Regions from separate parts of the Bradyrhizobium sp. STM 3561 genome, predicted to be linked through region 4. Evidence: predicted binding sites of a transcription regulator. Region 4 holds the regulator's gene; each other region holds the start of a gene.
What was found. The regulator LexA, encoded in region 4, represses DNA repair genes until DNA is damaged. The targets are predictions, from matches to a motif close to TGTTCNNNNTGTGTTCNG.

Region 1 (8,008 bases), 1.4 Mb from region 4:
GCACCTTGTAGAGTTCGTCCTTGTCGCCATGCTCCGGTGAGGGCGAGGGATAGCTCACCTGCTCGAGCCCGTTGCGTCGCCTCAAGTAAGGATGCACCATGTCGCCCTGGATCGGCCCGGGGCGCACGATCGCGACTTCGATGACGAGATCGTAGAAGGTCCGCGGCTTCAGACGCGGCAGCATGTTCATCTGCGCACGGCTCTCGACCTGGAACACGCCGAGCGATTCCCCGGCACACAACATGTCGTAAACCCTGGGATCGTCCTGCGGGACACTCGCCAGCACAAGACGCTCGCCCTTGTGCTGGTCGATCAGATCGAAACATTTCCTGATGCAGGTCAGCATGCCCAGTGCCAGCACGTCGACCTTCATCATATGAAGCGCGTCCACATCGTCCTTGTCCCATTCGATGAAGGTGCGGTCGTCCATCGCGGCATTGCCGATCGGCACATAGGTGTCGAGCCGGTCCTGGGTGAGCACGTAGCCGCCGACATGCTGGGAGAGATGGCGCGGGAATTCGATCAGCTCGGTCGCAAGCTCGACCGCAAGGTTGATCATGGGATTGTTGGGATCGAGCCCGGCCTGCCTGACCTGCATGTCGTTGAGGCCTTTGCCCCAGCTGCCCCAGACGGTGTCGGCGAGCGCGGCGGTGACGTCCTCGGTCAGGCCAAGCGCCTTGCCGACGTCGCGGATGGCACTGCGCGGGCGATAATGGATGACGGTAGCGATGATCGCGGCGCGGTGGCGGCCGTAGCGGCGATAGACATATTGCATCACCTCCTCGCGCCGCGAATGCTCGAAATCGACGTCGATGTCGGGCGGCTCCAGCCGCTCCTTGGAGATGAAGCGTTCGAACAACAGATCGACCTTGGTCGGGTCGACCGAGGTGATGCCGAGCACGTAGCAGACGGCCGAGTTGGCCGCCGATCCCCGCCCCTGGCACAAAATGTTCTGGCTGCGCGCGTAGTGGACGATGTCGTGCACGGTGAGGAAGTAGTGCGCGTATTTCAGCTCGGCGATCAGCGCGAGCTCTTTCTTCAAGGTGGCGCGCAGCTTGTCGTCGATCTCGCCACCGAAATACTTTTGCACGCCGGCCCAGGTCAGGTCCTCCAGATGTCCCTGCGCGGTCTTGCCCGGCGGCACCGGCTCGTCCGGGTACTGGTATTTGAGCTGGTCGAGCGAGAAGTCGATCCTGTCCGCAAAGCGTATGGTCTCCGCGATCGTCTCGGGGAAATCGCGGAACAACCGCGCCATTTCGCGCGGCGTCTTCAGGAATCGCTCGGCATTGGCCTCGAGCTTTCGCCCGACCGCCTCGATCGTGGTCTTCTCCCGGATGCAAGTGAGCACATCCTGAAGCGGCCGGCGGCCGGGATCGTGATAGAGCACCTCGTTGGTCGCGAGCAGCGGCACTTTGGCTTTTACCGCGAGATCGTCGAGCCGCGCCAGGCGGCGGCGGTCGTCGCCGCGATAGAGCAGGCTCGCCGCCAGCCACACGCCCTCGGCGCGACTGCCCTTGAGCTTTGCGAGAACATCCAGCGCCTGCGCCGGGTCGAAACGATGCGGTAGCGTCAGGACCAGGAGCTGGCCTTCCGAAAACTCGAGGAGATCGACGAAAGTGAGACGGCACTCGCCCTTCTCGATCCGCGTGATGTCGTCGCCGCGCTTGCCCCGGGTGAGAAGCTGGCACAGCCGGCCATAGGCCGCGCGGTCGTGCGGATAGACCAGGATGTCGGGCGTGCCGTCGATGAAGACGATGCGGGCGCCGATCAGCAGTTTCGGCTTGTGCAGCACCTCGTCATTGTCGAGTTCCTTGTAGGCCCGCACCACACCGGCGAGCGTGTTGTGATCGGCGATGCCGATCACCGGAATTCCCAAAGCGCTGGCTTGATGCACATAGGCGCGCGGATCCGAGCCGCCACGCAGGAAGGAGAAATTGGTGGTGATGCCGATCTCGGCATAAGCGGGCGTATTCATGCGAAGAGACCATGCACATACCAGCCGGGAGAAGCGGGCTTGCCGTCGCCGTCGAACACCTCTCCCTCGTAAAGACCATCGCGAAAGATCCAGAAACGCAGGCCCTCGGCATCCTCGATGCGGAAATAATCCCGCGTCAGCTGCTTGCCGTCCTGCCGCCACCATTCCATCGCGATGCGCTCGGGCCCTTCCACCCTCACCACCGCATGCAGCGCACGCCGCCAGGTGAATTGGTGTGGCGGACCATCAGGCACGGTCGCGAACGGCACCTTGATCGGCTCCGGCTTGTCGAACAGCCTTAAGGGACGCAGCGGCGGCTCGCTCTCGGTGCGCGCCGGCCATTCGGCCTGCATGGCAGAGGTGAGATGATGCTGCGCCGATGCAACCAGCACCGCGCTTTCGGGGATATGGGTCTCCTGCGGCAGGTGCACGACGACGCGTTTTCCCCCGATGCGCGCGGCGATGCGGTCGATCAGCGCGGCAAGCTCGTCATTGTCGTGGACATGGGCATCGAGATCGCGCTGCTCCTGCACCACGATCTCGGTGCGGCTCGCCGACAGCCGCACCATATCGAAGCCGAAACCGGGATCGAGGGGATCGGCGAGCGCATCGAGGCGTTCGCGGAATAGCCGGTCGATCACGGCGCTTCGCGTCACCGGACGTCCGGTCTCGATCGTGATCGCCCGCACCACGCCGTCGGTGCGGAAGAAGGCGGCCTCCAGCCGCCGCGCGCCCTTGCCCTGCTTCTCCATGGACGTAACAAGCGTGTCGGCGAGCCGCGACAGCGTCATCGCAATCATCGTGTCGGTCGCGATCGGCTCGGCAAAGCGCTTCTCCACGATGTAATCGGGCAGCGGTTTGCGCGGATTGATCGGCGCATCGCCCTGTCCGAGCGCATGCGCGAGCAGGGTTGAGAACCGCGCACCGAACCGCGCCGTGATCTCGTGCGGCTCGCGCGAGGCGACATCGCCGATGGTCTTCAAGCCGGCGCGACGCAAGCCGGTGGTGATGGCCTCGCCCGCACCGAGCGCGGACACCGGCAGCCCGCTGATCGCCTCCGCCTCTCCGCCATCGGCCACGATGGTGCCGGATGCCTGCCGCGTCAGCGTGCGGGCGCAGACCGAAGTGCCCGCGATCGCCGCGCTGACGGCAAAGCCCTGCCGGCCGAGCGCGCGGACCAGTGTTCGCAACAGCGCGGCTTCGCCGCCGAACAGATGCGCGCAGCCGGTGATATCGAGGAACAGCCCGTGCGGCGCATCGAACGCCACCAGCGGCGTGAAGCGGTCGCACCAGTCGGCGATGTCGCTGAGCGTCTTGGCATCGGCGACGGTATCGGCATCGAACACCTTCAAGTCAGGACACATCGCCCGCGCATTGGCCAGGGGTTGGCCGATGTACAGGCCGAGGCGCTCGGCGGCCTCGTCCAGCGCATGGATCACCAGCGCATTGTTGTCCTTGATGACGACGATGCTCGGCTCATGATTGGCCTTACCCAGCCCGGCGCTGCTGAAGAAGCGCTGGATCCGGTCGATGGGCAGGCGCGGCAGCCACAGGCTGAGGATACGTCGACGGCTCGCTGAACTGGCACTCATCACAACTCCATTCCATGATCCACCGGCCGCAGGGGCCATGACGATTGCGCAAGAGCTCGGCATCGAACACCGGCGCGCCCCAGGCGCTCCACATCGAGCCCGGCGGCGAATGCGCCGCCCGCAACATCCATCGTGTCTCCGCGGTGGAGGGCAGCGGCTGCGCGGCCATGCGCAGCATCAGACCGGTAACGCCCGAGCCTTGCGCAGCGAGCGTCAGCTTACGGCTCGCGACGAGATCGAACTGCCTGATCTCGCCCCAGAGCTCGATCACGACGGCCCCCAGCGCATCGCAGGCGAGTGCATCGGCAGAAGTGCGCAGCGCGCTCTCGACATCGGCGGCACGCACCATCACTACGCGGCGCGGGTCGAGCCCGAGCTCGGCGAGGCCGCTCATCGACAGCGCGCCGGTTTCGATTTCCGAAAAATCCTGCCGCACCCACAACAGCGGTCGACGCGCGCAGACGCGCCCAGCAAGCCCCATGACGAAGCCGGTGGCGGCCGCGCCCTGGCGTCCTTCGCAAAACACCTCGTGGATTGCCGCGCGCGCCAGCCCGCCCTTCAGCGCAGCGTCGGCCTCGCTATGGCCGAGCGCGACGCGCTCGTGCTGATGCGCGACCTCCGCGGTCTCGATGCGCTCGATCTGGCCGCGCAAGATCGCAAGCGCGCTTCCACGTGCGCCGCTCATGCTCGCCGCTCCTTCAGAGATTGGTGCCGTGGTCCTCAAAAGAAGAACCAACGGCTGGCTCATTTGTTCATGATATGTTCTAATATAAAGCTAACGGCGGCCACAGAGTCAATCGAATTGCGCGCTCAGGGATTCATGAGCTGAATCAAGGGGATTCCAGGATGGACGTACAACGCAAGCTGGAGATTCTGGCGGATGCCGCCAAATACGACGCGTCCTGCGCCTCCAGCGGCACCGAGAAACGGGATTCCAGCGACGGCAAGGGCATGGGCTCGACCGCGCCAGGCATGGGCATCTGCCATTCCTATGCGCCGGACGGACGCTGCATCTCCCTGCTCAAGGTACTGCTGACCAACGCCTGCAATTACGATTGTCTCTATTGCGTCAACCGCGCCTCCTCGAACGTAGCACGCGCCCGCTTCACCATCGAGGAGGTGGTCAAGCTGACGCTCGACTTCTACCGGCGCAATTACATCGAGGGCCTGTTCCTCTCCTCCGGAATCATCCGCAGCCCCGACTACACCATGGAGCAGGTGGTCAGCGTCGCGCGAAAACTGCGCGAGGAGCATCACTTCCGCGGCTACATCCACCTGAAGACCATTCCCGAAGCCGACGACGCGCTGATCGCGGAGGCCGGCAAATATGCCGACCGCCTCTCCATCAACATCGAGATGCCTGAGGAGACGAGCCTGCAGCAATTCGCGCCGGAGAAGGACGTCCGCGCGATCCGCCGCACCATGGGCCGGCTGCGGCTCAAGCTCGACGAAGCCGAGGACAGCCGCAGCGCAAAAACCAAGGCAAAACCGCAGCGCTTCGCGCCGGCCGGCCAGAGCACGCAGATGATCGTCGGTGCCGACGCGGCCTCCGATCACACCATTCTCCACACCAGTGCCAATCTCTACGGCGCCTACCGGCTGCGGCGCGTCTACTACTCCGCCTTCAGCCCGATCCCCGATGCGAGCCGCGCTTTGCCACTGATACAGCCACCGCTGCTGCGCGAGCACCGGCTCTACCAGGCCGACTGGCTGATGCGGTTCTACGGCTTCGACGTCGGCGAGATCGTCGACGACAGCGCGATGCTGCCGCTCGACATCGATCCAAAGCTCGCCTGGGCGCTGCGCCATCGCGACCGCTTCCCCCTCGACGTCAACCGCGCCAGCCGCGAGGAACTGCTGCGCGTGCCGGGCTTCGGCACCAAGGCGGTCGAACGTATCATCGCGACGCGGCGCACCAGCACGATCCGCGTGGCCGATCTCACGCGACTGCACGTGCCGCGAAACAAGGCGCTGCCGTTCATCGTCCTCAGCGATCACCGCCCCTCACCGCATCAGCTCGACGCTGCCGGGCTGATCGAACGATTCAGGCCGAAAGCAACGCAACTGGGATTTGGCTTCTGATGCAGTACATCATCCTCGACACCGAAACCGATTTCGGCGGCTGGCGCAAAGCCGCGCGTACGCTCGTACTACATCATGTGGAGCCGCGCGATGTCACCTGGACCGTGCGAGGCGGCGAAGCAGAGTTATTCGCGCCATCCGCGCCGTCTCCGATCCTCGAGGTGAACGACGGCACCTTCAACGTATCCGCAAAATTCGTCGAGCTCGCCAAGGCCGCAATTCTGCACCGCGATGTCGAGCGTTTTGCGATCCTCTATCGTCTGCTGTTCCGGCTGAAGGACAACCACGATCTCATCGAGGTCGCAACCGACCCTGATGTCGCGCAGGTCACTTCCATGGCGAGAGCGGTCTATCGCGACGAGCACAAGATGCATGCCTTCGTCCGCTTCCGCGAGATCGGCCGCGAACGCCAGGCCCATTACGTCGCCTGGTTCGAGCCGGAGCATCACATCGTCGAGCTCGCCGCGCCGTTCTTCGCCAAGCGCTTTGTCGACATGCCCTGGTCGATCCTGACGCCCGATCTATGCGCGCATTGGGACGGCCACGCGCTCTCGTTCACGCCGGGTGTCAGCAAGAGCGAGGCACCGGGCGATGACCGGCTGGAGGAAACCTGGCGGCGCTACTACGCCAGCATCTTCAATCCGGCCCGGCTCAAGGTGAAGGCGATGCAGGCCGAGATGCCGAAGAAATATTGGAGGAACCTGCCCGAGGCTTCGATCATTAAGCCCTTGATAGAGGACGCCGAGCGCATGACCGGCGCCATGATCGCCAATGCCGCAACCGATCCGCATAAGCCTCAGAAGCGGCCGGAGGCTCCGATGAAACGCAAGCCAGCTGCCGACGATCTCGAAATGCTCCGCGAGGAAGCCGCCCATTGCCGCGCCTGTCATCTCTACAAGGATGCGACGCAGACCGTGTTTGGCGAGGGCCCGAAGAACGCCAACGTCATGCTGGTCGGCGAGCAGCCCGGCGACAAGGAAGACCTCGCCGGCCATCCCTTTGTCGGTCCGGCCGGACAGATGCTCGACCGCGCGCTGGAGGAGGCCGGCGTCGACCGCAAGAAGGTCTATGTCACCAATGCCGTGAAGCACTTCAAATTCGTGCCGCGCGGAAAGATCCGCCTGCACCAGAAGCCGAACACACCTGAGATCCGGGCGTGCCGGCAATGGTATGAGCGGGAAGTTTCGGCAATCCAGCCGGATCTCATCGTGGCGATGGGCGCCACCGCCGCGCAAAGCGTGTTCGGCAAGATCACCCCGATCGGCAAGAACCGCGGCCGGCTCATGGACCTTCCCGACGGACGCAAGGCGCTGGTGACGGTGCATCCGTCTTATCTGCTGCGGCTGCCCGATCCGGAATCCAAGGTGCTGGAGTATCAGCGCTTTGTCGATGATTTGAAGATCGCTGCCGGCTTGCAGAAGAAGGCTGCACGGGCCGCCTGAGTATTGGCAGGGAAACCAGAGCGGCGGCCTGCTGATAGCAACCTGCACCGGCGTCAGCTTCGCGCACGGCTCGAACGACGGCCAGAAGGGCATGGGCCTGATCATGCTGATCCTGATCGGCACCGTGCCGACTGCTTATGCGCTCAACCGCGCGCTGCCGGAATCCCAAGTCGCCCAGTTCCAGAAAACGTCCGACGCGGCATCCAAGGTGATCTCTCCCTCTCCCCGTTCTTACGGGGAAGGGCAATTGCCTTGCACATTCAGCACACGTCGTCATGCCCGGCTTGTCCCGGGCATCCACGTTCTATGCACTGCGTGGTAAGGCGTGGATGGCCAGGACAAGCCCGGCCATGACGCTGTGGTTACTGTCAGTGCCCGAGCCCGAACCTCATCGCCATTGCCTACAGCAAGCGGGACAAGGTGAACGACTCGGCATTACGACGCCGCGAGCTGTTCCTCGACCAGCTTCACCCAATACGACGTGCCGTAGACGATCGCCTCGTCGTTGAAATTGTAGGCGGGATGGTGCAGGCCGGCACTGTCGCCGTTGCCACAGAAGATGAAGGCGCCGGGCCGCGCTTCCAGCATGTAGGCGAAATCCTCGCCGCCCATCAGCGGCGCCATCTCGTGCACATTGGCCTCGCCCGCGACCTGCGTGGCAATGCGACGCGCCACCTCGGTCTCCGCCGCATGATTGTTCACGACGGGATAATTGCGCTTGTAGTGCAGGTCGATCTTGGCGCCGGTGATCTGTGCGACGCCGGCCACGACTTCATGCACGCGCTTCTCGACCAGCTTGCGCACTTCCGGCGACAGCGTGCGGATGGTGCCTCTCAACGTCGCGGTCTGCGGAATGACGTTGCGGGCGTTGCCGGCGTGGAATTCGCAGATCGAGATCACCGCGGATTCAAGGGGAT
Region 2 (8,008 bases), 3.6 Mb from region 4:
CGCCGACGATATCGTCATCGTGGCCGAGCCCGATCTCGCCAACTTGCGCAACACCAAGAACATGCTGACCGTTCTGAAGACAGCGCGGCCGAACGACCGGCCGCCGCTGTACTGCCTCAACCAGGTCGGCATGCACCGGCGCGCGGAGATCGAGGTCAAGGCGTTCGCCAAGACCATGGAGAGCCAGCCGATCGCGGTGATCCCGTTCGATTCGAAACTGTTCTCGACCGCGGCCAATAACGGCCAGATGATCGCGGAGGTCTCCAAGACCCACCGCACCACCCTCCTGTTCCAGAACATGGCGAACCGCCTCGCCGGCCGCGGCGACGTGAAGAAGCCGAAGCGCTCGCTGCTCGAGCCGCTGTTGAAGAAGCTGAAGGGCAGGTCAGGGCGCGGCTCGGCCCCGCATCGCAAGGCGTCATAGGGTACATCAGAGGGGCGGATTACTTGTCCGCCCGCTGCTGCTTCTTTGCCAGCAGCTGCTTCAGCGCCGCGACCTTGGCCGCTGCCTGGTCCGGCGGCAAATCTGCCTTCACGAGGATTTCGGCCTCGGCCTCGCGCCCCTGCAATCCCAGCACGAGGGCCAGATTGGCGCGGACCCGCGCATCGTTCTGATTGCGCTGATAAGCGCGGCCGAGCACCTGTTCGGCCTTCGACAGATTGTTTTGCAGCATATAGGACAGTCCGAGATTGGACAGCACGGTCGGCTCGTTCGGCACGATCTTCAACGCCGCGGCGTAATATTGCTGGGCTTCCTCGTTGCGGCCGAGCTGATCGAGCACCGCGCCCTGCGCCGACAGAATGCGCCAATCGGGATCCTCCGGCGAATGCGCCCGGCCGAGGACGTCGAAGGCCTGCTGGAAATTGCCGTTGTCGGCGAGTGCGCGGCCATAGCCGGCGAGCAGCGCCTTGTTGCCGGGACGGGCGAGCACGGCCTGCTCGAGCACCGCGACCGCCTGCGCGCGCTGGCCGCTGTCCCGCAGCGCCTTGCCGTATTCGATCGCGATTGCGGGATCGCTGGGCTTGGCACGATAACGCTCGCGAAGTGCGTCCATCTCCGGCCTGGCGTCGGCCTTGCTGTCGGCCTCAGCGACGGACGCCTGCTTGCCGCCGAGCGCACCGGTGACGTCCTCGATGCCGGTGGTCTGACAGCCGCCGAGGGCAAGGATCAGTACGGCGGAACACAGATATCTCGCCGGGGGAAAAGCGAGGAACGAACGCTTGGACATACTCTGATCACTCGGCAACTGATCAGAGATGCTTACCCATTAACGCTAAAGTCCCGTTAAGGAGGCGCGCCTGTTGAGGTTCAGTCGACGAATTCGGCACCGAATTCGCAGCCGATGCGCCAGCGCAGGCGGCATTGGCGGGAATAATCAGGCGCGAAGATGATGGTGAATTGCGGCGGCACTTCCAGGAATTCCGCCACCACTTTCACGCCGCCATCAGAAATATCCGTGATCGTGCAATCCCGCGGCAGCGAGCCCGCCCCAAAATGGATCTTGGCGAGCCGGCTGCACACCCGACGTTCGCTTCTCCGGCGATTTACCAGCATCTTGCTTCTTCACTTGTTAGATCACGGCCCATCCCGCGAGCCCAGGAGTAGCGGACATTCGTTGGAATGTGCTGAGGACGGAAGCCGGCATTCGAGACGTAGTCTCAGCGTCGCGTTTACGACTGATTAGGACTTGCGCGGGCTCTAAGCATTGTTCCTGTATTGTTCTTGCGAGAACGGCCGCCCTCTGCTACCCCTAATTGCAGGACAGGGCAGGCTGGTTCGGGCATGGTTCAACGGGTTTCTACCGTCGCCTTTGAGGGGATCGAGGCCCGCGCGGTCGACGTGCAGGTGCAGGTCGCGCCGGGCCTGCCGGCCTTCGCCATCGTCGGCCTTCCGGACAAGGCGGTGTCGGAGGCGCGCGAGCGGGTGCGTTCGGCGCTGCTCGCCTCGGGGCTGGCGCTGCCGGCGCGGCGGATCACCGTCAATCTGGCACCGGCCGACGTCCCGAAGGAAGGCAGCCACTACGACCTGCCGATCGCGCTCGGGCTGATGGCCGCGATCGGGGCGATCCCGCCGGATGCGCTGGCCGGCTTCACCGTGCTCGGCGAGCTCGGCCTCGATGGCTCGATCGCGCCGGTGGCCGGGGTTCTGCCGGCCGCGATCGGCGCCAATATGCGCGAGGAAGGGCTGATCTGCCCTGCGTCTTGCGGCTCCGAAGCGGCGTGGGCGAGCCCGGACATCCAGATCATTGCGGCTGGCTCGCTCATCCAGATCGCCAACCATTTCAAGGGCACGCAGGTGCTGTCGCGGCCCTCGCCTAGAGTGCATGAGGCCGCCGCCTCCACGCTCGACCTGCGCGACATCAAGGGCCAGGAGAGCGCCAAGCGCGCGCTGGAGATCGCGGCCGCCGGCGGGCATCATCTGCTCATGATCGGCGCGCCCGGCGCCGGCAAATCGATGCTGGCCGCGCGCCTGCCCTCGATCCTGCCGCCGCTGTCGCCGGGCGAGCTGCTCGAAGTCTCGATGATTGCGTCCGTCGCCGGCGAGATCGAGGGCGGCGCGCTGACGGCGCGGCGCCCGTTCCGCTCGCCGCATCATTCGGCCAGCATGGCCGCGCTCACCGGCGGCGGCGCGCGCGCCAAGCCCGGCGAGATCTCGCTGGCGCATCAGGGCGTGCTGTTCCTCGACGAGCTGCCGGAGTTCGATCCGCGCGTGCTGGATTCACTGCGCCAGCCGCTGGAGAACGGCGAGGTCGCGGTGTCGCGTGCCAATCACCGCGTCACCTACCCTGCCCGCTTCATGCTGGTCGCGGCGATGAATCCCTGCCGCTGCGGCAATGCGTTCGAGCCCGGCTATGCCTGCAAGCGGGGGCGCATCGACCGCTGCACCGGCGATTACCAGGCACGCATCTCCGGTCCCCTGATGGACCGCATCGATCTCCGCATCGAGGTGCCGGCGGTGACCGCCGCCGACCTGATCCTGCCACCGCCCGCGGAGGGCTCTGCCGAGGTCGCCGCGCGCGTCGCGGCGGCGCGCGACATCCAGCTCGCGCGCTATGCGGATGCAGGCTTGCCCCATGTCCGCACCAATGCCGAGGCGCCAGCCTCGGTACTGGAGGAGATCGCGAAGCCGGACGCGCAGGGCCAGAAGCTGTTGAGGGATGCCGCCGAGACCATGCGCCTGTCGGCGCGCGGCTATCACCGCGTGCTGCGGGTGGCGCGCACGCTGGCCGACCTCGACCATGCCGACAAGATCGGCCGGCTGCACCTCGCCGAAGCGCTCTCCTACCGCGCACTCGCGGAGGATGTGCGGCAGATCGCGTAAGCGCCGCGCGCGTCAACCCGGCGGTAACGAGTTTCCTTTACGCTCTGCAAACCATAAGGCCCAACGAGTTCTCCCCAGGGCCCGGCGAGTAGAGCGTCATGTTGCGTTTCAAGGTCCTGGCCTCGGTTGTTCCTGTATTGGCGGCTGCGGTGTTCGCCCGCGCCGAGATCGGATCGGTTTCGCATCCCTGCATCGCGCTGGGCGAAACATCGGTCGAGCTCACCTCCCTGTTCTGGACCGCCGGCGTGCATGTCGCCTTCACCGATGATCCTGCGCGGGCCACGGTGCGGGTCCAGATCACCGACGATGCGGGCGCTGCGGATTTCGCCGTGGTCGACGACGGCCTCGGCGACGAGCCGGACTCCTGCCAGGCCAATCCGTCGACGCGCCTTGTCTCGATTGCCGCGCAGCCGGTCGATGGCGGCCAGGTGATCTATCTCTCCAGCGAAGGACCTGCGGATTACCGCATCTATGTGCGCTCTAAGACGTTCTCGCAGCGCGAGGCGGCGGCGCTGATCGTCGGCGCCCGCGGCGGCCAACGCCATTTCCAGGCCGCCTCGCTCTGAACCGTTAAGGCCCCGTCAACCCTGTTTGGAGGCAGCGCCGAAGCATCAAGCTGTTCGCAAGGTCGGCAGGCCATCGTCGCTCGCGGCAGCGGGGTTTCAGGCAAGGGTCGGAGGCGATGGGTCGGACGTTCCGGATCAAGGTGCGCATGCGCCGCTTCAGGCGGCAGCATCCCAGGGTCGCCTTCGCAATCCGCTCCTTCATGATTTTCTCGGCGACCTTCGGCGGCGCCTATGGTTTCGTGACCGGCAGCCGGGCCGAGAATTCCGGCTACGATCCGCACGCCTTTGCGATCGGTGCGAGCTTCCTGTTCGCGCTCGCCTGCCTCGGCCTTGCGACGCTGAGCATGCGCCTGCGTTTCGTCAACAAGCGGCTGCGGACGCTCGCAGCCCACAACGAAGCGCTGATCGACCGCAATTGGGAGCTGAAGGAATCGGAAGAACGCGCCCGCAGCCTGTTCGAGCAGCAGGGCGACCTCATCGTGCTGCGCGACACGAGCGGCCGCATCACCTTTGCCAACGAGGCCTATTGCGCACTCGCAGGACAGACGCGCAGCGCGCTGGTCGGCACGCGCTTCGACTTCGACGTGCTGGAGCAGGGCGAAAGCGCCCGCGAGAGCAACGGCACGCGCATCCACGACCAGAAGATTGCAACCCCGATTGGCGCGCGCTGGATCGCCTGGCGCGAGGGCTATGTCCGCGTCGACGCCGGACAACCCGCCGAATTGCAGAGCGTGGGCCGCGACGTCACCGATCGCACTGAGACCGAACGCGCCCTCTCCGACGCGCGTGACCAGGCCGATGCCGCCAACCGCGCCAAATCGCGCTTCCTCGCGATGGCCTCGCACGAGATCCGCACGCCGCTGAACGGCATCATCGGCATGGGCGGCCTCCTGCTCGACACCACGCTGACGCCGGAGCAGGCGACCTATGCCAGGGCGGTGAAGACCTCGGGCGAAGCCTTGATGGCGCTGATCGAGGAGCTGCTCGACTATTCCAAGATCGAGGCCGGCAAGCTCGATCTCGATCAGCGTCCCTTCGCGCTCTCGACCCTGGTCGAGGAGATCACCGAGCTGCTCGCGCCGCGCGCGCAGGCGAAGGCGCTCGAGATCGCCGCCTATGTCGACGAGCGCTTGCCGCTCGAGGTGGTCGGCGACGCCGCACGGCTGCGCCAGGTGCTGCTGAACCTCGCCGGCAACGCCATCAAGTTCACAAGCAAGGGCGGCGTCGCGCTGATCGTCGAGCCCGGCATCTGGCCGAACGAGATCAGCTTCCTGGTCCGCGATACCGGCATCGGCATTGCCGCCGAAGCACAGCAGCGCATCTTCCGCGAGTTCGAGCAGGCCGACGAGCGCGTCGCCCGCACCTATGGCGGCACCGGGCTCGGCCTTGCCATCAGCGAGCGAATCGTCAAGCGCATGGACGGCCGGATCACGCTCACGAGCGAGCCGGGCAAGGGCTCGACCTTCGAGGTCGCGGTGCCGCTTCCGCCGTCGCAAGCCGGCGCCGGACAGACGCAATTTCCGAGCCCCGATCTCACCGGCAAGTCGATGCTCCTCGTCGCCGACGGCATCGAAGCCTCGTTGATCGCGCGGCGCCTCGAGCGCTGGGGCGGCCAGACCTGCATGGTTGCCGACGCGGCCGTCGCCGAAGCATTGCTGCCGGAACGCTCGTGGCACGCGGTGCTGATCGATCGCGCGATCGGTCCCGCCGTCGCCGACCATCTCGGTGACGCAGCCCGCGCGCATGCATTGCAGCGCCTCGTGCTGCTGACGTCGACCTCGCGCCACGAGAAGCTGTCGCCGGCCTTCACCGGCTTTCTGGTGAAGCCGCTGCGCGCGGCCTCGCTCGCCGCACGCCTCGCCCTGACGCCGGAGGTCGCTTCCCCCGATCTCGCGCCGGAGCCGCCGGCTGCATCCGCCGGCACAGCACCATCGAAAGGCCTCTCGATCCTCGTCGCCGAAGACAATGAGATCAACGCGCTGTTGATGCGCTCGCTGCTGACGAAACTCGGCCACCGCGTCGTCATCGCCGTCCACGGCGAGGCCGCGCTGGAATCCTGGCTCGCTGCCTCATCCGCCGGCACGCCCTACGATCTCGTGCTGATGGACATCCAGATGCCGCAGCTCGACGGCATCGAAGCGACCAAGCGCATCCGCGCACATGAGGCGGCCAGCGGCAGCCACCACACGCCGATCCTGGCGCTCACCGCCAACGCGCTGGTGGAAGATCGCTATGCCTGCTTCGAGGCGGGCATGAACGGGTTTCTGATCAAGCCGCTCGACCGCGAGAAACTGGAAGAGGCGCTGGCCGGGTTGGCCGCATCCCGACATCTGGCCGTCCCTAACCTCACGAGAACCTGAGTTCAGCCGGCAATAGGCAATTGGCAATTGAAGTCGATCGCGCTGCGCATCACCATCCTCGGGGCATCTGCAATAGAGGATTTGCGCATGAACGCGCTTGAGCCGCGCGTCCCTGGCTCGCACCAGCGATGGCGCGGGGCAGGTCGGGGGCAGAGCGGACCTTCGGGCCGACTGGCGGGACGATCCACTCTTCGGCACGAGCAAGAAAACGCGGCGCCGCGCGCTTGCCCGGCGGCGCTTGGGTGCTCTTGAAAACGGTGTCCGCCTGAGCCGCGCGCTTGCAATGCGGGCACAAGAAGAGATGCGCGATGATCGGGGTCGGCTCGTCTGCGAGCAGTTCCGAGCGGAACCACTTCATCTCGATATGGCAGTCCGGACAGATCGGTGCTTCCAGCTGCTCCGCAGCGCTTCTGAGACGATCAACCATGGTGTGCCCTCGCGTTTTCGAAGGCCATGACCCAATACCCCTCGTTGGTCTGCAACAAAAGACCCTCAGCTTCTAAATTCGCCTAAGGCGACGCTCACCGGCGCGATTACAGCCGCCGCAGCGCCACGCTCTCCACCGTGTGGTCGGCGCCCTTCTTGAGGATCAGCGTCGCGCGGGGGCGGGTTGGCAGGATGTTGTCCTCGAGATTGGCGAGGTTGGTGCGTTCCCAGATCGCAATCGCAGTGGCGGTGGCTTCCTCATCCGACAGCAGCGCGTAGCGGTTGAAGTAGGATTTTGGATCGGTGAATGCGGTGTCGCGCAAGGCCAGGAAGCGCTTGATGTACCATTGCCGCAGCGCCGCTTCCTCGGCGTCGATGTAGACCGAGAAATCGAAGAAGTCGGAAACGACGGGCACCGCCTTGCCGTCGCGCGGCAGCTTGCCGGTTTGCAGCACGTTGACGCCCTCGACGATCAGGATGTCGGGCTGGTCGATCTCGGCCCACTGGTTCGGCACGATATCGTAGGTCAGATGCGAATAGACCGGCGCGCGCACATGGCGACGGCCGGCCTTGATGTCGGAGAGGAAGCTGAGCAGCAGCGGCAGATCGTAGCTCTCCGGAAAACCTTTCTTCTGCATCATGCCGTGCCGCTCGAGCACCGCGTTGGGATAGAGAAATCCGTCAGTGGTGATCAGCTCGACTTTCGGCCGCGGCGACCAGCGCGCCAGCAGCGCCTGGAGCACGCGTGCCGTGGTGGATTTCCCGACCGCCACCGAGCCGGCGACGCCGATGATATAGGGCACCTTGCGATCCCTGATGTTGAGGAACTGGCGCTCCGCGTAATACAGCCGCTGCGTCGCATCGACGTAGATCGACAAGAGGCGCGACAGCGGAAGATAAATGTCCTCGACCTCCTGCAGGTCGAGGCGATCGTGCAGCGAGCGCAGCCGGTCGAACTCGCCCGGCTCCAGCGTCATCGGCGTATCGTCCCGCAGGCGCGCCCACTGCTCGCGCGTATAGACGCGGTACGGATTATACTGCTGCTCGGGTGCGCGGATATCCATGACGTCGTCTTCCCGTTGCGATCTATTCGCCCTTGTCTAGCCGCCCTTGCGCGACGCCTTCTCTTCCAACCCTGACATGTTCGTCCGCTTGTCCAGCGCGGCTTCGACCTCCTCCAGCTTTACGCCGCGGGCCTTGAGCAAGACAAGGAAATGATAGAGCAGGTCGGCACTCTCGGCGATCAGATGCGCGCGATCGTTTTCGACTGCAGCGATTACGGTTTCGACTGCTTCCTCACCGAACTTCTTGGCGCAATGCTCGGCGCCCTTGTC
Region 3 (8,008 bases), 210 kb from region 4:
GCCGAGCTGCGTCGGAACGGCAGGACGGCGTGGCTCTACCTCAATGACTACGATCACGGAACACAGCGGAAGGCTGGCGACGTGGAATGGGCGAAGGTGTTCGCCTCTGAGGACGACGCCACTAAATGGCTCGACCAGCACGACCCTGAGGGCGTTGCGTGGGAGTACGAGATCGAAGGCGGGCAGCGGCAAACGTCAGTTTGGATCTATCTCGCTGATGAGAGCTCCAGGGCAATTGGCGACTCCTCCTGGGCCAAGCTGTTCGCGTCAAAGCAGGCTGCAGAGAAATGGCTTAATCAGACCGCTCGCAACGGCAAGATCTGGGAATACCCGATCGAGGAGTGACGCATGAGCAGTTCCTCGATAGCTCATCTCGTTTGCCGCAGCTCCTGCGCGCGACCGCACACGGGTGGCCGCCTGTATACTGCAGCAGGTTCAAATCGTGGAGGCGCAACCACCGATACCGACATTCGGTTCAAGTTGCGATCTGACTGAGGGATGCCCTGCGTCCCGAACGCAGTGAGCATCTTCTAAGCTATTGATCTTTCTTGCTGTAGCAAGCGTTACCGCCACGTTTTGTTCACGGCCGTTTCACCCAATTCGTTGCGGTGTTCTCGTGCCAGTGCGCTGACGCACGATGCTGCGGCCTTTTCCCATGGACCGACGACGGTCACAGGTCCTTTTCGGCGAGTTCGCGAAACTCGTCAGGAACCGACCGAAAGATGCCTAGCGCCACCGAGCCATAGCCAATGGCATCCGATCCAAAACGATCGCGGATCTTATCGACGGCACGGTCGGCTGCCCAACGCGCCATGCCTATTTTGCTGCCGGGGCGACGGGGTTCATCGTGAAGCCCAAGCGGAAAGTCTAGCTGTAGATCCCAGTCCTCCTCGAGATGCGACACGGAGATCGCGAGGAGCGAAATAGTCCTCTCGTCAGGGTGATCTGCGAGGACGGCGCGCACCAGGTCAATCGCGAGTTCGGCAAGGATCACAGTTGTCGAGATCGGAACGTCTAGCGTCACCGAGCGCGAGGCGGAGTTCAGATTGGCGAAGCGAACACGGACCGTCACGGTACGACCCGGCCTCGCCTTGGCCCGAAGCCGGGTGCCGATTCGATCGGCAAGGTGAAGCAGAGTCGGTCGAAAAAATTGCTCGTTGGCGGGCTTCCTGCCGATCGCCGATTGCGCCCCTACCGAGCGGGCTCGGCGGTGCGCCTTAACTTCCCGTGGATCACGATTCCACGCCAAGGCCGCAAGTTTCTCCCCCGCAGCGGGACCGAGCACCTGCTCGAGCGACCATCCAGGTGTTGTCGCCAACTGCCCGATCGTCAGCACGCGGATCTCGGCCAGCCACGCCTTCGTGGCCGGGCCCACTCCCCACATCAGTTCGACGGGTAAATGGTGAAGGAACTGCAGCTCGGTGTCCGGATCGACAACCACAAGACCATCGGGCTTGGCCACTTGCGACGCAATCTTTGCAAGATGTTTGGTGCGAGCCACGCCGACCGAAATCGGAAGGCCGAGCTCAGCCCGCACGCGTCGGCGGATTGTCCTCGCAATTTCGTCGGGTGGGCCGAAGAGATGGGTACAGCCAGCAACGTCGGCGAAGGCCTCGTCGATGGAAATCCGCTCCACGAGCGGTGTGAAATCGCCGATCACTTTGATGGCGGCATCGCCCAGCCGTTGGTATTCCTTGAAATGCCCGCTCACAAAAATGAGTTGCGGGCAGAGCTCGCGCGCTCGCCATCCCGGCATCCCTCCGCGGACGCCGAAGGCCTTGGCTTCGTAGGAAGCGGCAAGCACAACGCCACCACCGACGGCGACGGGTTTGCCGCGCAATGAGGGATCAAGCAGCTGCTCTACCGAAGCATAGAAGGCATCGAGATCCGCGTGAAGGATCGTGGCTGTCGTTGCCATTCGACCGTTCGCCTGCAATGTTCGAGGAAACTCTCGCCTAGAACATAATGAGAACACGAACGGCGAGTGTCAAGCCGATCAGTAGATTGATCGGTTTGACGGGAGGTATCGCGCCATCGCCCCCAGTAAACGCTTCGCCGACGGCAATTCTTGGACCCCGAAGGCAACAGAGACGGCGCGCATTTTGGATCGCAAAATCCTGGATGCAGGACCGCGCCGACCCGCTCGCGCGTGAACGTGCGTTCGATATCGCTCGTCGGGATCCTCCGCCGGGCGTCTCTCCAGCGAGAGCCACGGATGCGATCGCCGAGGTGCTCGATGGCAACGGCGAGACCTTCCGGGAGTGTTCACAACAGGTCAACTGGGTCCAGCGATGCTCGGCTCAAGCCAGGCGATGCCATCGCTGCGCTTGCCAGGCAAGCCGGGAACCGGCCGGCGAGGACCTACGTTAGAACCCACAATCAGAGGAGTCTTGACGATGGCAGCAGGCGACCTCTCCCCACCTAAAATCGTCTCGCGCGAAGAATGGCTTTCCGCACGCAAGGCATTGTTCGTCGAAGAGAAGGAAATTACGCACAAGCTTGACGAGCTTAGAAAAAAGCGCCGCGAGTTGCCATGGGTAAAGATTGAGAAGCCCTACGTCTTCGAGGGGCCGGATGGCAAGTGCACCCTTGCGGATCTGTTTCAAGGTCGCAGCCAACTTGCCGTCTATCACTTCATGCTGACCCCGGGCTCCGATCACGTCTGCAAAGGGTGCTCATTCGTCGCCGATCATTTCGACGCCGCGCGCAAGCACTTCGATGATGCCGACCTGTCATTTGTCGTGATTTCGCGCGCGCCAATCGAACGAATCGAGCAAGTGAAACGCGCGTTGGGCTGGACCTTTCCGTGGGTCTCATCCTATGGCAGCGACTTCAACTATGATTTCGGCGTGTCATTCAAGAGGGAGGACCTGGCCGCGGGCACAGCCAAGTTCAATTATGATACGATCCCGCTCAAGAGCAGCGAAGATATGATGGGCGCCAGCATCTTTGCCAAAAACGAGACTGGCGAGATCTTCCACACCTACTCAGCCTATTCCCGTGGCATTGAAAATCTGATGGGTGCCTTCATGTGGCTCGATCTCACGCCCAAGGGCCGCCATCAATTCGATGACGGCCACAGCCGGCTTAGTGACGACGGCCGGGACGTTCGTACAATCGGGCGACCTGGCGGCGCGGGGCTTGGCTGTCATTGACAGTTTTTGGCGACGTCACTGGATAGGAGAATTTACGGAGTTGTCCCGTCTGAGGCGTACAAATCCCGCAGAATTTCCGATCCATGTTTGATTTCCGGCTGCCGCCGTCGACTCCTGGAACGGACCAAAACCATCGACGTTACTTTTCGCGATCAGGCATCGGGAGATGGGCGATGCAACTTACGCGGAGGGGCGCATTGGGCTTGGCTCTGGCGGCGTCGTCCGCGGCGGCGCTGCGTGCGGGGGCAGCAGCTGAGGTCAGCGACGATCGGGCCTTGTGACGCTTGATGAGCGCCGTCAGCAGGTACGGTGCCAGGGTGTTTACCGAAAGCGTTGAGGCATGGCCGTCCGGCGTCGCGCCTCGGCTCCGTTCCGTGTAGACGCCGGCGTTGTGGATGACCGCATCCATGCGGCCGATCGCGTTGATTTGATCCGCGATGCCTCGGACCTCGGCGGTGCTGCGGAGGTCGCTCACGACGATCGCGTCGGCTCGCGCCGCGAGCTCGCCGATGCTCGCGGCGCGGTCCGCCGACCGGGCATGCAGCACCACTCGGTGGCCGCCACCGAGAAGCGACTCGGCCGCCGCGCGGCCCAGTCCGTCGGTGGTGCCGGTGATGAAGACATACGCTATTCGATGCTCCTCGCGACCGAGACGTCAACTCCGGCCGAAAGCGTCGCCGGAGCTACTCGCCCTCCGTGGCGGGTTCGTTTGACTCGAGCCACGTCAGCGCGGTCTCGATCTTGGCGAGCAGCGCTTCGATCTCCTTGCGCTCATTCGGTCCAGGATCGCTCGCCAGTTGCTCCAGGAGCTGCTCCTTCTGCGCAAGCAGCTTTGCGACGCTCGACATCGCGCCTCCCCACGTTCTGCGATGGATTTAAGGAACGGAATTGGTGCGCACGCCAGGCTCGCGCCAGCGCGGCTTGCCTCAGAAGATGCCGAGGAGAGCGAACACCCGCGACCTCGCCCAGGAAATCCAAAGTCATGACCGCGACCGCGAGAAACACATCACCTATCGGCATTAGGGGCATGGGCAAGGCCTCGCGTGTCCTGCGCCCCTGTCGTGAACACATGAAGCCATGAAAAAGTTTCGGTTCCGGCCGCCGAGTTCCGGATATAGGGTTAAGCAGGGCAGGCCCTTCAACCGGGGCAGAACATGCGAGTCCTTGAACTGTCATGCTGGTGCGTGACCGCGGCCGGTTTTGGTCGTGATGGTCGCGGTCCTGGCGCTGCTCTGAACTCTGCTCCAGTCGTCGGGCCGCCGTCAGACGGGCCCCGTCCCCGCATTCAGAAGCTGGAGACGGCGGTGACCAGTTGCGCCGCCACCCCTCCTCGACTCTATCGCTCGATGCTCGGCGATCGCGCGAGCGATTTGACTATCTGCAGCGTGTCGGTATTTGACAGGCTTCGAGTGTGCCGAAACTCAAAGGAGAGTTCGTCCTCCTCCCCTGTTGAATTGAGATGAACCCCTCGTATTTGGAAACCGGCGGTGACGAGCATTTTGCGAATTGTCATCCTCGCTCGGACCGTCGCTGGTCGTGACCATCATGTGTGTTGCGCCATGCGGGGGCGGGTGCACAGCGCCCTGCCCTTGTCGGACAGCAGCCGCTCGATCACCGGTTTGGGTTCGATTCCATTGAAAAGTACGGCAGTAATCCGGTGTATTGGCGCCAGCGCCGATGTTGCGGCCAGGCGAAGTGATAGGACATTACTGGGACCTGGTTGGCCGCTACATCCACACCGCCCTCGCTTCTCTCCTCGCAACGACGGTCTAGACATCGCTAATGTCCAAAGCCACCTCGCGCAACGCACGCGCTCGCGGTCGCCGGCGTTGCCTTCGCCGTTCTCACCGACGACTACGATCCCCACACCGAGAGCATCGGACTGCAGACTCGGCGAGGATCCTGCGCGTATTGAAGACGCTGAAGGCGGTGGTTGACAGGAAGCCGGTCCGAGTCATCGTCCCCCGACCAGGAATTCTCGATCAAGAAGCTCGCCGCTGCCGGCGGTGGCAAGTCGGCGCAGATGAAGCCGCCTGAGGCGGAATGCGTTGCCGGCTTCGAGATCGGCGGGATCAGCCCTTTCGGGCAGCGAAACCTCGTGCGCACCGTGGTCGAGCAGAGCGCGCTTGGGCAGGAGCAGGTCTATATCAATGGCGGTCAACGCGGCTTGCGGTTGCGGCTCAACCAGCCGATGCGCGACGTTCTGAAGGCAGTCGTGGCTGGCGTGGTCGCCTGAGCAGGTCGGGGTCGTCAGTGGGACGATTGCGCCGCACAAAAATGTCAGGCCTTGCGCAGCTTATTTTTATTCGCCCGCTCGCGTGTATTGAGACCTGCACAGCCGCATTAGACTATGGTAGGATGCTACATCCGCTGAAAAAAGCGCGTCGAAAACAGGGAGGACGACATGCGGGCGACTGCGTTAAAAGTCCTTGGCTCGCTGGCCGCAGGACTTTTTTTTATGTCGGCTGCCGCGCTGGCCGCTGAACCGCCAAAGGAGATGAAGCTCTACGTCTTCTCTTCGGGGGCGCTCAATCTCGACAAGTCGATCATTCAGAACGGCAGTAGCGGCAAGGTCCAGATCCCCGTCGGCTTCTTCCTGATCCGCCATCCCAAGGGCGACGTCCTGTTCGATTGCGGCAACAACGACCGCATCATCAAGGACCCCGATTATTGGGGCCCGTTCGTCAAGGCGCTTGATCCGGGCCGTTCGCCCGATATCGCCATCGACGCGCAGCTCGCCAAGATCAACGTGAAGCCGTCCGACATCAAATATGTCATCCTCGGCCATTTCCACGTCGATCACGCCGGCAACATCGGCAAGTTCCTGGATTCGACCTTCGTGTTCCAGCGCGACGAGATCAGGAATGCATTCTGGCCGGCGCCGGGCTATGCCACCTTTTTCATCTCCGACGACTTCAACATGCTGCGTAACAGCGTCGGCGGCGGCATGCCAGCCAAGTACAAGACCATCGAGCTCGAGGGTGATCTCGACCTGTTCGGCGACAACAGCGTCTTCATCCACCGGACCGTATCGCACACGCCGGGAAGCCAGATCCTGGTGGTGCGCCTGCCAAAGACGGGCACGGTCGTGCTGACCAGCGACGCCGTCTATCTCCAGGAGAATCTGGACAAGAACATCCTGCCGAGCATCGGCAGCGTCTATGATCCCGTCGGCATGCTCGATGCCTACGCCTGGGTGAAGCGGGTTCGCGACACCGAGGGCGCAGACATCATCTATGCCCACGACCCCGATGTGTTCAAGGCGCACAAGCACTCGCCTGAATTCTACGAGTGATTGGTCGCTGCCGCCGCACGCGCCGTCATCCCGGGCCTTCGCGCCCGGGATTTTGCGCGGTAGGCTTGGGCGGTGTTCGCTAGAGGGGTGTGTAGAGTCTCCATGCTTCGGGCTGTCTCTCCGGTCGTTCTCGCCGAGCGCGTGACAAAGTGGTACGGTCCGCGGCGTGCCGTCGCCGACGTCTCCTTTGCGATCGCGCCGGGCGAGATCGTCGGACTGCTCGGGCCGAATGGCTCCGGCAAGAGCACGATCTTCCGCATGCTTACGGGCTATCTGGTGCCGACCTCGGGACGCCTCGAGGTCGCCGGTCACGACGTGGTGGAAGATTCCCTCGGCGTACGTCGCGTCATCAGCTATGTGCCGGAAGACGCGCCGCTCTACGACCACATGCGGGTCGGCGAGTTCCTGCATTTCATGGCCGGTCTCAAGGGATTGCATGGACCGAAGGCGCGGGCGGCGGTCGACGAGGCCACCGAGCGGCTCGATCTTGCGCGCGTCATGAAGCTGACGACGGGCAAACTGTCGCGCGGCTTCCGCCAGCGCGTCTCGATCGCACAGGCGCTTTTGGGCGATCCAAGAGTTCTGGTGCTGGACGAGCCGACCAGCGGGCTCGATCCGCACCAGGTAATCGCCGTGCGCGACCTGATCCAGTCGCTGGCCGGACGCCACACCGTGCTGCTGGCCTCGCACGTCCTGCCCGAGATCGAGAAGATCGCCTCGCGCGTGATGATCCTGCTCGACGGCGTGCTGTTGACGTCTGACGCACTCAAGCATGTCGCGCAGGACCTGACGTTGCGCCTGTCGGTGGACGCGGCCGAGGATGTCGTGCGTGATGCGACGAAGACAGTTGCCGGCGTGCGCGAGGTCGTCGCAGACGGTGTGGGACGCTTCCTCGTCAGGGCGGAGCGACGTCGCTCGCTTGCGGCCGACCTGGTCTCTGCGCTGGTCGCAGCGCAAATCCAGGTGCGCGAGCTGACCGAAGCGCGTCCCGATCTCGAACGGGTGTTTCTCGATCTCACCCGGCGACCGGAGGTGGCCGCATGAGAAGCTTTGCGGTGCTGCTGGGTAAGGAAACGACGGCGCTGTTCTCCTCGCCGATCGCCTATGTGCTGATGACGGTGTTCCTGCTGATCATGGGCTACAGCTTCACGCTCACGCTGTTCCTCAGCCATCAGCCCAGCATGGTGCACATCTTCTTCCAGATGTTCGTGCTGTTCATGCTGACCGCGCCGCTGGTCACGATGCGGCTGTTCGCCGAGGAACGCAAGCTGAAGACACTGGAGGTTCTCCTGACCGCCCCGGTCTCCGAGTTTGCGATCGTGCTGGCGAAGTTCCTGGCCGCGATGAGCCTGATCATCGTCATGCTCATGCTGTCCGGGGCCTACGCGGCCGCGCTCGCCTGGTTCGGCGATCCTGATTTCGGGCCGATCTATAGTGGCTATTTCGGCCTCTTACTGTTCGGATCGGCGCTGGTCGGCACAGGGCTATTGACCTCGGCAGTGACGGCCAACCAGGTGATCGCGGCGCTGATCTCGCTCAGCATGTTTCTCCTGCTCTG
Region 4 (8,008 bases):
GCCTTGGACCATTGGCTATGACCAGGTAGCAGCCACGGCGAGCAGCGTATTGTCGGGCCTGCTGGTGATCTTGCTCAGTGGCTGGGAGCTGATGACCGATCGTGACTTCAGCGCCTGGTGGCACGATCGCTGGCATCACCCGGCCGGCTGACAAAGAGCAATCGGCCAAACTCGCCGCCGACCGCTATCGGCTGGCGGCCGGAGGCGAGGCTCGATTTGAGCACGCCAGGGACAACGCCTTGGCGCGACGGGGATTCCAATGGCCGTCGTCGCGCTGAAAGGCCGATGCGGCCATTGTGCAGGCCGTGCGGATCCTGCACCTAGACCTGCACAAGACCATTCCGTCACGATGCGGTTCTGGGCTCGATCGGCTGCCAGATGCTGATCTTGCGCGTCTCCGGCATCAGGAACAGCGCGAGCAGGAAGCATACCGCGGGGACCGCGATCGGGTAGATCAACGCGTAGCCGATGCTCCCGGTCGCCGCGAATGCCGCCGACGTGATGAACGGCACCAATCCACCACCCCAGCCGTTGCCGATGTGGTATGGCACCGATACCGACGTATACCGGATCCTGCCCGGAAAGAATTCCGCCAGGAACGCGCCGACCGGCCCATAGACCATCCCAACGTAGCAAACGAGGATGAAGATGATGAAGATCGCGGTCGGATAGTTGACGTTGCCGGGCTGCGTGACTGCTCCCAGCCATAGATACAGCGGATAGTACGTGATTGCGGCCAGCAGCATGCCGCCCAGGATTACCGGCTTGCGGCCGATCTGATCCGACAGCCAGCCGAAGAAAATCAGGCTCGGTGTGGCAATCAGCAGCGCGGCTCCCACGATATAGGCGGAGGTCAGCGGATCCAGCTTCGAGACCTGCTGAAGGAAGTACAGCGCCCAGAACTGACCGCTGTACCAGACCACCCCTTGCCCGATCAGGACCACGATTGCGATCCCGATGAATTTGATGTTCGAACTGAGGAAGGCCTCCCTCCACGGATTCGTCGTCATCTGGCCGCGGGCCCTGATTTCCTGGAAGATCGGCGTCTCCTGGAGCTGGAGCCGAATGTAGATTGCGATGGCCACAAGCAGGAAGGACACCAGGAACGGAACGCGCCACGCCCATTCGTCGAACGCCTGATTGCCGAACCAGGTCCGTGTCAGGATGATCACGGCCAGGGACACGACGATGCCGAGAGTCGGAGAGGTCTGCAGCCAGCCGGTGTAGTAGCCGCGCTTGTCGTCCGGAACATGCTCTGCGACATAGGTGATGGCGCCGCCATATTCGCCGCCCAAGCACAGACCCTGAATCATGCGCAGACCGAACAAAAGGAACGCCGCCGTCAGACCGATGGACTGGTAGGTCGGGATCAACCCGATTGCTCCCGTACCCAGTCCCATTCCGCTCAGCGTGATGAGGAACGTATATTTTCGCCCGACGCGGTCGCCCATCCATCCAAAGAGGAAAGCTCCCAACGGACGGATCAGGAATCCTGCAGTGAACAGCGCGATCGTGCTGAGGAGGGCTGCAACCGGGTGGGACTGCTCGAAGAACTTGACCGACAGAACTGCGGCCAGGCTGCCGAAGATATAGAAATCATACCATTCGATGACGTTTCCCACCGACGCAGCAACAATCACGCGGCGAAAATCGTTCGGTACTTGAATTGCCATGTGCTGCTCCTGTCAAATTCAAACGCTACTCTCGGCGCTTTTCAGCGTCCTTCGCTCGCGCGCTACGCTTGGTGCGCGACGCCACAGGCGAGAATTGCGAGTTGCGTCGGCAGCGCCAAATCTCAGGGAGGCTTGAGCCACCCGAGAAAGAGCTCCAGCGGTCGCTTCGTTACCGCGAGCTATCACAACCTGCCCGTATTGCCGGGGAGGCGGAGACGCAGTGTAGTCCCGCCGGGGCTGGCGTCTTATGAGACTTTCGGCTCAATCGACCGAACCGGGGCTGCCCAAGTCCTGCAAGTCCTGAGATGGAACGGGGTCGCCAACCGCGCTCGGCGATTTTGTCACGAACGAACGGAAAGGCCTCTCAGGCGTTGTGTGGGTCCAACGAGGATCCCGCCATGCAGAACATCGCAGAGCATATGGAAGTGATCGGCGCCGACGGCGTCCATGTCGGCACGGTCGACCGCGTCGAGGGCAATCGCATCAAGCTGACTAGGAAGGACAGTGGGGAAGGCAGCCACAAGGGGCACCATCACTTCATCGACAAGGGGCTCGTTGCCGATGTCGAAGGCAATAAGGTCCGGCTGTCCGCCAAGGCGTCGGTGGCCGTGACCATGGAAGAGGAAAAGTAGGGCCCGCCCGACTTCGTTCCTGATCTGTACCGCTATTCGCGCAGCCGCACGTTCCGGTAGCCTCCGCACCCGTCGCGTATCGTAAGGTGCAGGGGAACGGCGGAGCCGGGGCGGCCAGTACGCTCCCAGGGAGTTGCGGGGACGTGGCCGGTCGGCCGCGCCGCACCGGCTGGCGGCTTTGCGCCGGCGGGCTTTGGCGTCTGGCCGGCTAGCGTCGCAACGTTGCGCGAATGGGCCCGCGCCGAGGCCGGGCCTGGTCGGCTGTTGCCGTGGGTGCCGGTCGCCTTCGGCGGCGGCATCGCGCTTTATTTCGCCGCAGATCATGAGCCGGTGCCGTGGGTGGTCGTCGCGACCGCGGCCGTTCTCGCGCTTGGCGCCGTGCTGCTGCGGCGGAGCCGGTTGTTTGCGCCCGCGATCGTGATCGCGGCGGTCGCCGCCGGCTTTGCCACGGCGACCTGGAAGACGGCGCGCATCGCCCACATCGTTTTGGCCAAGCCGCTCTATTCGGTGTCGCTGTCGGGCTTTGTGGAAGCACGCGACATCCGCGAGCGCACCGATCGCTTCGTACTGCGTGTCAGCGCGATGGAGGCGCAACGCAGCGACGTGAAGCTCGAGCGCGTCCGCCTCTCGGTGCGCAAGGGCACGGCGCCTGAAGTCGGCAGCTTCGTGCAATTGAAGGCGCGGCTGTTGCCGCCGATCTCGCCGGTGCGACCTGGCAGCTATGATTTCTCGCGCGATATGTTCTTCCAGGGCATTGGTGCCTCCGGTTTCGTGATGGGCGCGATCACGGCTTCGGTGCCGCCGGATGCCGGCGGCTTGCGGCTGCGCTACGCCGCCTTCATGCAGGGCCTGCGCGATGCGATCGACGCGCGCATCCGCTCAACGCTCGAAGGCGACAACCGCGCGATTGCGACCGCGCTGCTCACGGGACGGCGCGATGCGATCAGCACGCCCGTCAACGACGCCATGTTCATCTCGGGGCTCGGCCATGTGCTGTCGATCTCCGGCTATCACATGGCGGTCGTCGCCGGCGTCGTCTTCTTCGCAGTGCGCGCGCTGCTGGCGCTGATCCCGGGACTGGCGGCCGGCTTCGCCATCAAGAAATGGTCGGCGGCCGCTGCGCTGGCGGCGGCAGCGTTCTACCTGCTGCTGTCAGGCGCGGAGGTCGCGACACAGAGATCGTTCTTCATGACCGCGGTGGTGTTGATCGCCGTGATGGTCGATCGCCGCGCCATCACCTTCCGAACCCTCGCTGTGGCCGCGCTGATCGTGCTCGCGGTCGCGCCCGAAGCGCTGGTGCATCCCAGCTTCCAGATGTCCTTCGTCGCGACGCTCGGGCTGGTGGCGCTGGTGCAGATCGGCATGCCGAACCTGCTTGCATCGCCCGATCATTCGACGACAGCGCGCATCGCGCTGTGGGGCGGCCGCGAGATCGCGATGCTGTTGCTGGCTTCGTTGATCGCGGGGCTTGCGACCACGCCCTATGCCGCTTTCCACTTCCATCGCGTGACGCCATACGGCGTGCTCGCCAATCTCGGCGCGATGCCGGTGGTCTCGGCGCTGGTGATGCCGGCGGGGCTTTTAGGGTTGCTCGCGGCGCCCTTCGGCCTCGACGGCGTGTTCTGGTGGCTGATGGGGATCGGCATTGACTGGATGGTCGCGGTCTCGCGCTGGGTGGCGGCCCTACCGGGCGCAGTTGGCCGCATTCCGGCGTTCGGAATCGCGCCGTTGATCGCGGCCAGCCTCGGGATCATCGTGATGGGCCTGTTGCGCACGCCCTTGCGCTTGTCCGGCGCCCTGGTGCTGCTGGTAGCGATCCTCTGGGGACTGTCGGTGCGGCAGCCCGATATCCTGATTGCCGGGGATGGCGCGAGCGTCGCGGTCCGGGGCGGCGACGGGCGTTTGCATGTGATCCGCGCGAGCAAGGATGGCTTTCTGCTGAGGGAATGGTTAGCCGCCGATGCCGATCCGCGCGATGCCGCCAACGCCTCGTTGGCGAGCGGTGTGTCATGTGACGAGTCCGGCTGCGTGGCGCCGCTTGCGGACGGGCGGCTGGTCGCGCTTTCTCTGCGCATCGACGCGCTGGCTGATGATTGCAGCCGCGCTGCGTTGGTGGTGACGGCGCGGCCCGCGCCGCCCGATTGCGCAGCGATGGTGGTCGATCGGTCGCGCCTTGCCAGTCAGGGCGCGCTGGCTCTGACGCAAAACGGAGAGGGTTTCTCGGTGCAGGTGGTGAGGGCGAGAGGCGCAAGCCGCCCTTGGCTGCCGGCCGGCGCCGGCGAGGGGGATTTCGACGGCAGCCTTGCGCCGAAGACGGCCGTGCCCCGCAATCGGGACGCAACGCCATCGGAGGCCGACTTGCAGGCTGACGATTGAGGATCGATGCGGAGGAGGCGCGGGATTCTGCAGGACGCAAACCATACCATCTCGCCGGCCTCAGCCGGCGATGGCATTTCAAGTTCTGGCCCTCGACAAATCGGCCGGGGGCGCGCCGACGATCAGCCGATCGGCAGGCGTGTGATCGTGGACCTCGTCTCGGCGACGATCTGCGGCTTGTGCTCGCGCTCGCCAACCGGCTGGGTCACCGGCAGTTGCAGCACGGTCGCGCGCTGGCCTTCGACGAGCTGCGTCACCAGCACGTACTTGCCGTCGGGAAATTCGATCGCGTCATGATGGCGATCGGGAATGTGCGGATCGATCTTGCCGAACTTGCCGACGCGGGAGTTGACGGTGCGCGTCCAGATCCAGCGGTTGTCGTAACGAACGTTGTCGGCGAAAGCGAGCTCCGTTCCCGGCAGCAGGCAGACCGCGACGGAGAGATCGGCTTCAGAGGCGAAGCCGCGTGTCGAGGTGCCGCGGAAGGTTGTCGTGACGATCGTCTCGCCGACTTCGGCAGGGCGCGTCGCGACGGCATGCAGGCTATAGTCACACATCGGGTGCTCCTCATGCGAAGATAGCAAGCCGCACCTCTCTTGGAGGCGCAGGCCTCTATCAGGGTGAAGCATACAACGTTCTGCTCGGTTGTGGGCAAATCTGCGGCTGGGCTTCGCGAGCCGCGATCACATTATCTTTCCCGGATTCGATAGGAACAAAGCCGACGCCTGTGCATTCGAACGGCGCCAATGTCAGCGCCCCGCGGGTGCTGACCGGCTCGCTTATTGCCGGCTCGATTGCGGAGAGCTGCGCATCACATTCCGCGCGTCGCGAATTCGTACTGGCTCGATTGCTTGCGCACATGGCGGTGCGACTGTGTGGCAATGGCCTGCGACGCTGATGCTGCGATCAGCGCTGCAATGATTGTCCATGAAACATCTGGCGGGTGGCGTCTCCTCGAAGCTGTGGCCGCGAAGCGATGTTGCTTCGTGCGGCGTGCCGAGGATCTCGCACCGGAAAAAGGACCGGATAGTCTGAGCAGAACCGGAAAGACCATCCAGCCAGAGCGGAAAATGATCCGCTCCAAGAGGTGTCCAACGACCGCAGACCGCTCAGTACTTCCGGTAGAGCCCGATCAGCTTGCCCTGAATCTTCACGCGGTTTGGCGGAAGAATGCGGACCTCGTAGGCGGCATTGGCTGGCTCGAGTGCGATCGAGGCGCCGCGGCGGCGGAAGCGCTTGAGCGTGGCCTCCTCGTCATCGATCAGCGCCACCACGATGTCGCCGGTATCGGCGCTCTCGTTGCGCTGGATCAGCGCCATGTCGCCATCGAGGATGCCGGCCTCGACCATCGAATCGCCGCGCACTTCGAGAGCGTAGTGCTCGCCCGCGCCGAGCATGTCGGGCGGTACGCTGATGGTGTGGCTGCGGGTCTGCAACGCCTCGATCGGCGTGCCGGCCGCGATGCGGCCCATCACGGGCACCGCGACGGGACGCTCGCCCTCGTCAACAGGCGGGCTGGAGCTCGCGCGCACCTTGCCGAGATTGCCCTCGATGACGCTCGGCGTGAAGCCGCGGCGATTGCCGGCAGCGGCCTGGAGTTCGGGCAGCTTGATCACCTCGATGGCGCGGGCGCGGTTGGGCAGGCGGCGGATGAAGCCGCGCTCCTCGAGCGCAGTGATCAGGCGATGAATGCCTGACTTCGAGCGCAGGTCGAGCGCATCCTTCATCTCGTCGAAAGACGGCGGCACGCCGCTTTCCTTCAGACGTTCGCTGATGAACCGCAGAAGCTCGTATTGTTTGCGCGTCAACATCTCGACCAAAGTCCCCCGGTTGATGTCGTTCGATTCCGAGACGATGAATTCAGCGATAAGCCGCTACATCCTCGAAACAAATCATGAACGGACACTATATGTTCGATATGTGTTCCGCAACTGCTTAATTTACGGTGAACGGGGCAAATCTCGCGGAATGCGTGTTCCGTGCAGCTCAGACGGGGAGCCGCAGCACCTCGCAAGGCGTGCCGGCCTCGGCCTTCGGCGCGAACGGCGCGCGTACGAGAAGTACCTGTGCCGCAGCGAGATTCGCAAGCAGAGAGGAGTCCTGATGGCGGACGGGAAGGGCGACGAGCGTGCCGTCGCCGCGCAGTTCCAGTCGCGCACGCAGATAATCCTCGCGCTGGTCATTGGCCCCGAGATCGCGGCCCAGCACGGCGCATTCGCGGCGATGATGAATCACCGAACGGCCTGACAGGGCGCGAATCAGCGGCACCATGAACAGGAAGGCGCACACGTATGATGACACGGGATTGCCGGGCAGGCCGATCACGCGCATGGCGCCGAGCCGTCCGTGCATCATCGGCTTGCCGGGCCGAATCGCGATCTTCCAGAACGCCATCGAGATGCCTTCGCCCTTCAGCGCCTGCTGAACCAGATCGTGATCACCGACCGATGCGCCACCGGTCGTGATCAGGATGTCGGCGCCGCTCTCGCGAGCGCGGCGGATGCCGGCGGAAGTGGCCTCCAGCGTGTCGGCGGCAACGCCGAGATCGATGGTCTCGGCGCCCTCGCTGCGGGCGAGCGCGTGCAGGGCATAGCCATTGGAATAGACGATCTGGCCGCGACCGGGCGCGGTGCCCGGCATCACCAGCTCATCGCCGGTGGCAAGGATCGCGACCCTCGGACGGCGGCAGACGGCGAGCTGCGGATGATTCATCGCAGCGGCGAGCGCGAGATCGCGCTCGGTGAGACGGGTTCCTTTGCGCAGCAGCACGTCGCCCTCGCGGAAGTCGACGCCGGCGGGACGAATGTGCCGTCCGGGAATCGCGGCTTCCTTGATCATGATGTGCTTGCCGTCGGCGACCGTGTCCTCCTGGATCACGACCGCATCGGCGCCGTCGGGAATAACGCCGCCGGTAAAGATCCGCACCGCTTCGCCGACGCCGACCGTTCCCGCGAACGGACGGCCCGCTGCGGCTTCGCCGATCACCGCCAGTCTGGAATCGATCGTTGCCGCGTCTGCCGCGCGCACGGCATAGCCGTCCATCGCCGACATCGCTTCCGGCGGCTGCGTGCGCCGCGCCGCGACGTCCCGCGCGAGCACGCGATGGTAGGCGGCGTCGAGGGCGACCGTCTCCTCGGCCAGCGGCTCTGTGCCTGCGAGCACGGCGGCAAGCGCGTCGGATACCGGCATCAGGGCCACGGCGAACTCCCGCAACAAATCGAACAAATCGAAGGACTCGGTCGGCAAAGTTCTAGCCGAGCGGAGGGGCTGAAGCAAAAGACCTCCTCAACCCGGCGAAAAGCCACACTTCCTTTCCGCACTGGCTGT

Region 1: P6U28_RS07530 (putative DNA modification/repair radical SAM protein) is a predicted target of LexA. The motif match lies at 4,317-4,334, and genes of this name have one in related genera.
Region 2: P6U28_RS32090 (YifB family Mg chelatase-like AAA ATPase) is a predicted target of LexA. The motif match lies at 1,708-1,725, and genes of this name have one in related genera.
Region 3: dinB (DNA polymerase IV) is a predicted target of LexA. The motif match lies at 1,957-1,974, and genes of this name have one in related genera.

Annotation. Positions count from the first base shown of each region.
Region 1 is NZ_CP120695.1:1,668,891-1,676,898, reverse strand. It holds gene P6U28_RS07545 (error-prone DNA polymerase) at 1-1,975, opposite strand, end outside; gene P6U28_RS07540 (DNA polymerase Y family protein) at 1,972-3,567, opposite strand; gene P6U28_RS07535 (ImuA family protein) at 3,464-4,252, opposite strand; gene P6U28_RS07530 (putative DNA modification/repair radical SAM protein) at 4,414-5,649, shown strand; gene P6U28_RS07525 (UdgX family uracil-DNA binding protein) at 5,649-7,091, shown strand; partial or broken gene P6U28_RS07520 (inorganic phosphate transporter) at 7,117-7,308, shown strand; gene P6U28_RS07515 (M20 aminoacylase family protein) at 7,527-8,008, opposite strand, start outside.
Region 2 is NZ_CP120695.1:6,757,723-6,765,730, reverse strand. It holds gene P6U28_RS32105 (AAA family ATPase) at 1-424, shown strand, start outside; gene P6U28_RS32100 (tetratricopeptide repeat protein) at 444-1,229, opposite strand; gene P6U28_RS32095 (PilZ domain-containing protein) at 1,310-1,555, opposite strand; gene P6U28_RS32090 (YifB family Mg chelatase-like AAA ATPase) at 1,784-3,322, shown strand; gene P6U28_RS32085 (hypothetical protein) at 3,421-3,888, shown strand; gene P6U28_RS32080 (ATP-binding protein) at 4,005-6,248, shown strand; gene P6U28_RS32075 (hypothetical protein) at 6,298-6,675, opposite strand; gene coaA (type I pantothenate kinase) at 6,782-7,738, opposite strand; gene P6U28_RS32065 (phosphoribosyl-ATP diphosphatase) at 7,775-8,008, opposite strand, start outside.
Region 3 is NZ_CP120695.1:3,319,048-3,327,055, forward strand. It holds gene P6U28_RS15555 (hypothetical protein) at 1-345, shown strand, start outside; gene dinB (DNA polymerase IV) at 671-1,918, opposite strand; gene P6U28_RS15565 (DUF899 domain-containing protein) at 2,397-3,155, shown strand; partial or broken gene P6U28_RS15570 (SDR family NAD(P)-dependent oxidoreductase) at 3,436-3,786, opposite strand; gene P6U28_RS15575 (hypothetical protein) at 3,839-4,003, opposite strand; partial or broken gene P6U28_RS15580 (YbaK/EbsC family protein) at 4,945-5,391, shown strand; gene P6U28_RS15585 (N-acyl homoserine lactonase family protein) at 5,614-6,450, shown strand; gene P6U28_RS15590 (ABC transporter ATP-binding protein) at 6,553-7,494, shown strand; gene P6U28_RS15595 (ABC transporter permease) at 7,491-8,008, shown strand, end outside.
Region 4 is NZ_CP120695.1:3,109,415-3,117,422, reverse strand. It holds gene P6U28_RS14615 (SPW repeat protein) at 1-151, shown strand, start outside; gene P6U28_RS14610 (MFS transporter) at 345-1,673, opposite strand; gene P6U28_RS14605 (DUF2171 domain-containing protein) at 2,072-2,305, shown strand; gene P6U28_RS14600 (ComEC/Rec2 family competence protein) at 2,384-4,681, shown strand; gene P6U28_RS14595 (hypothetical protein) at 4,804-5,238, opposite strand; gene lexA (transcriptional repressor LexA) at 5,791-6,492, opposite strand; gene glp (gephyrin-like molybdotransferase Glp) at 6,668-7,879, opposite strand.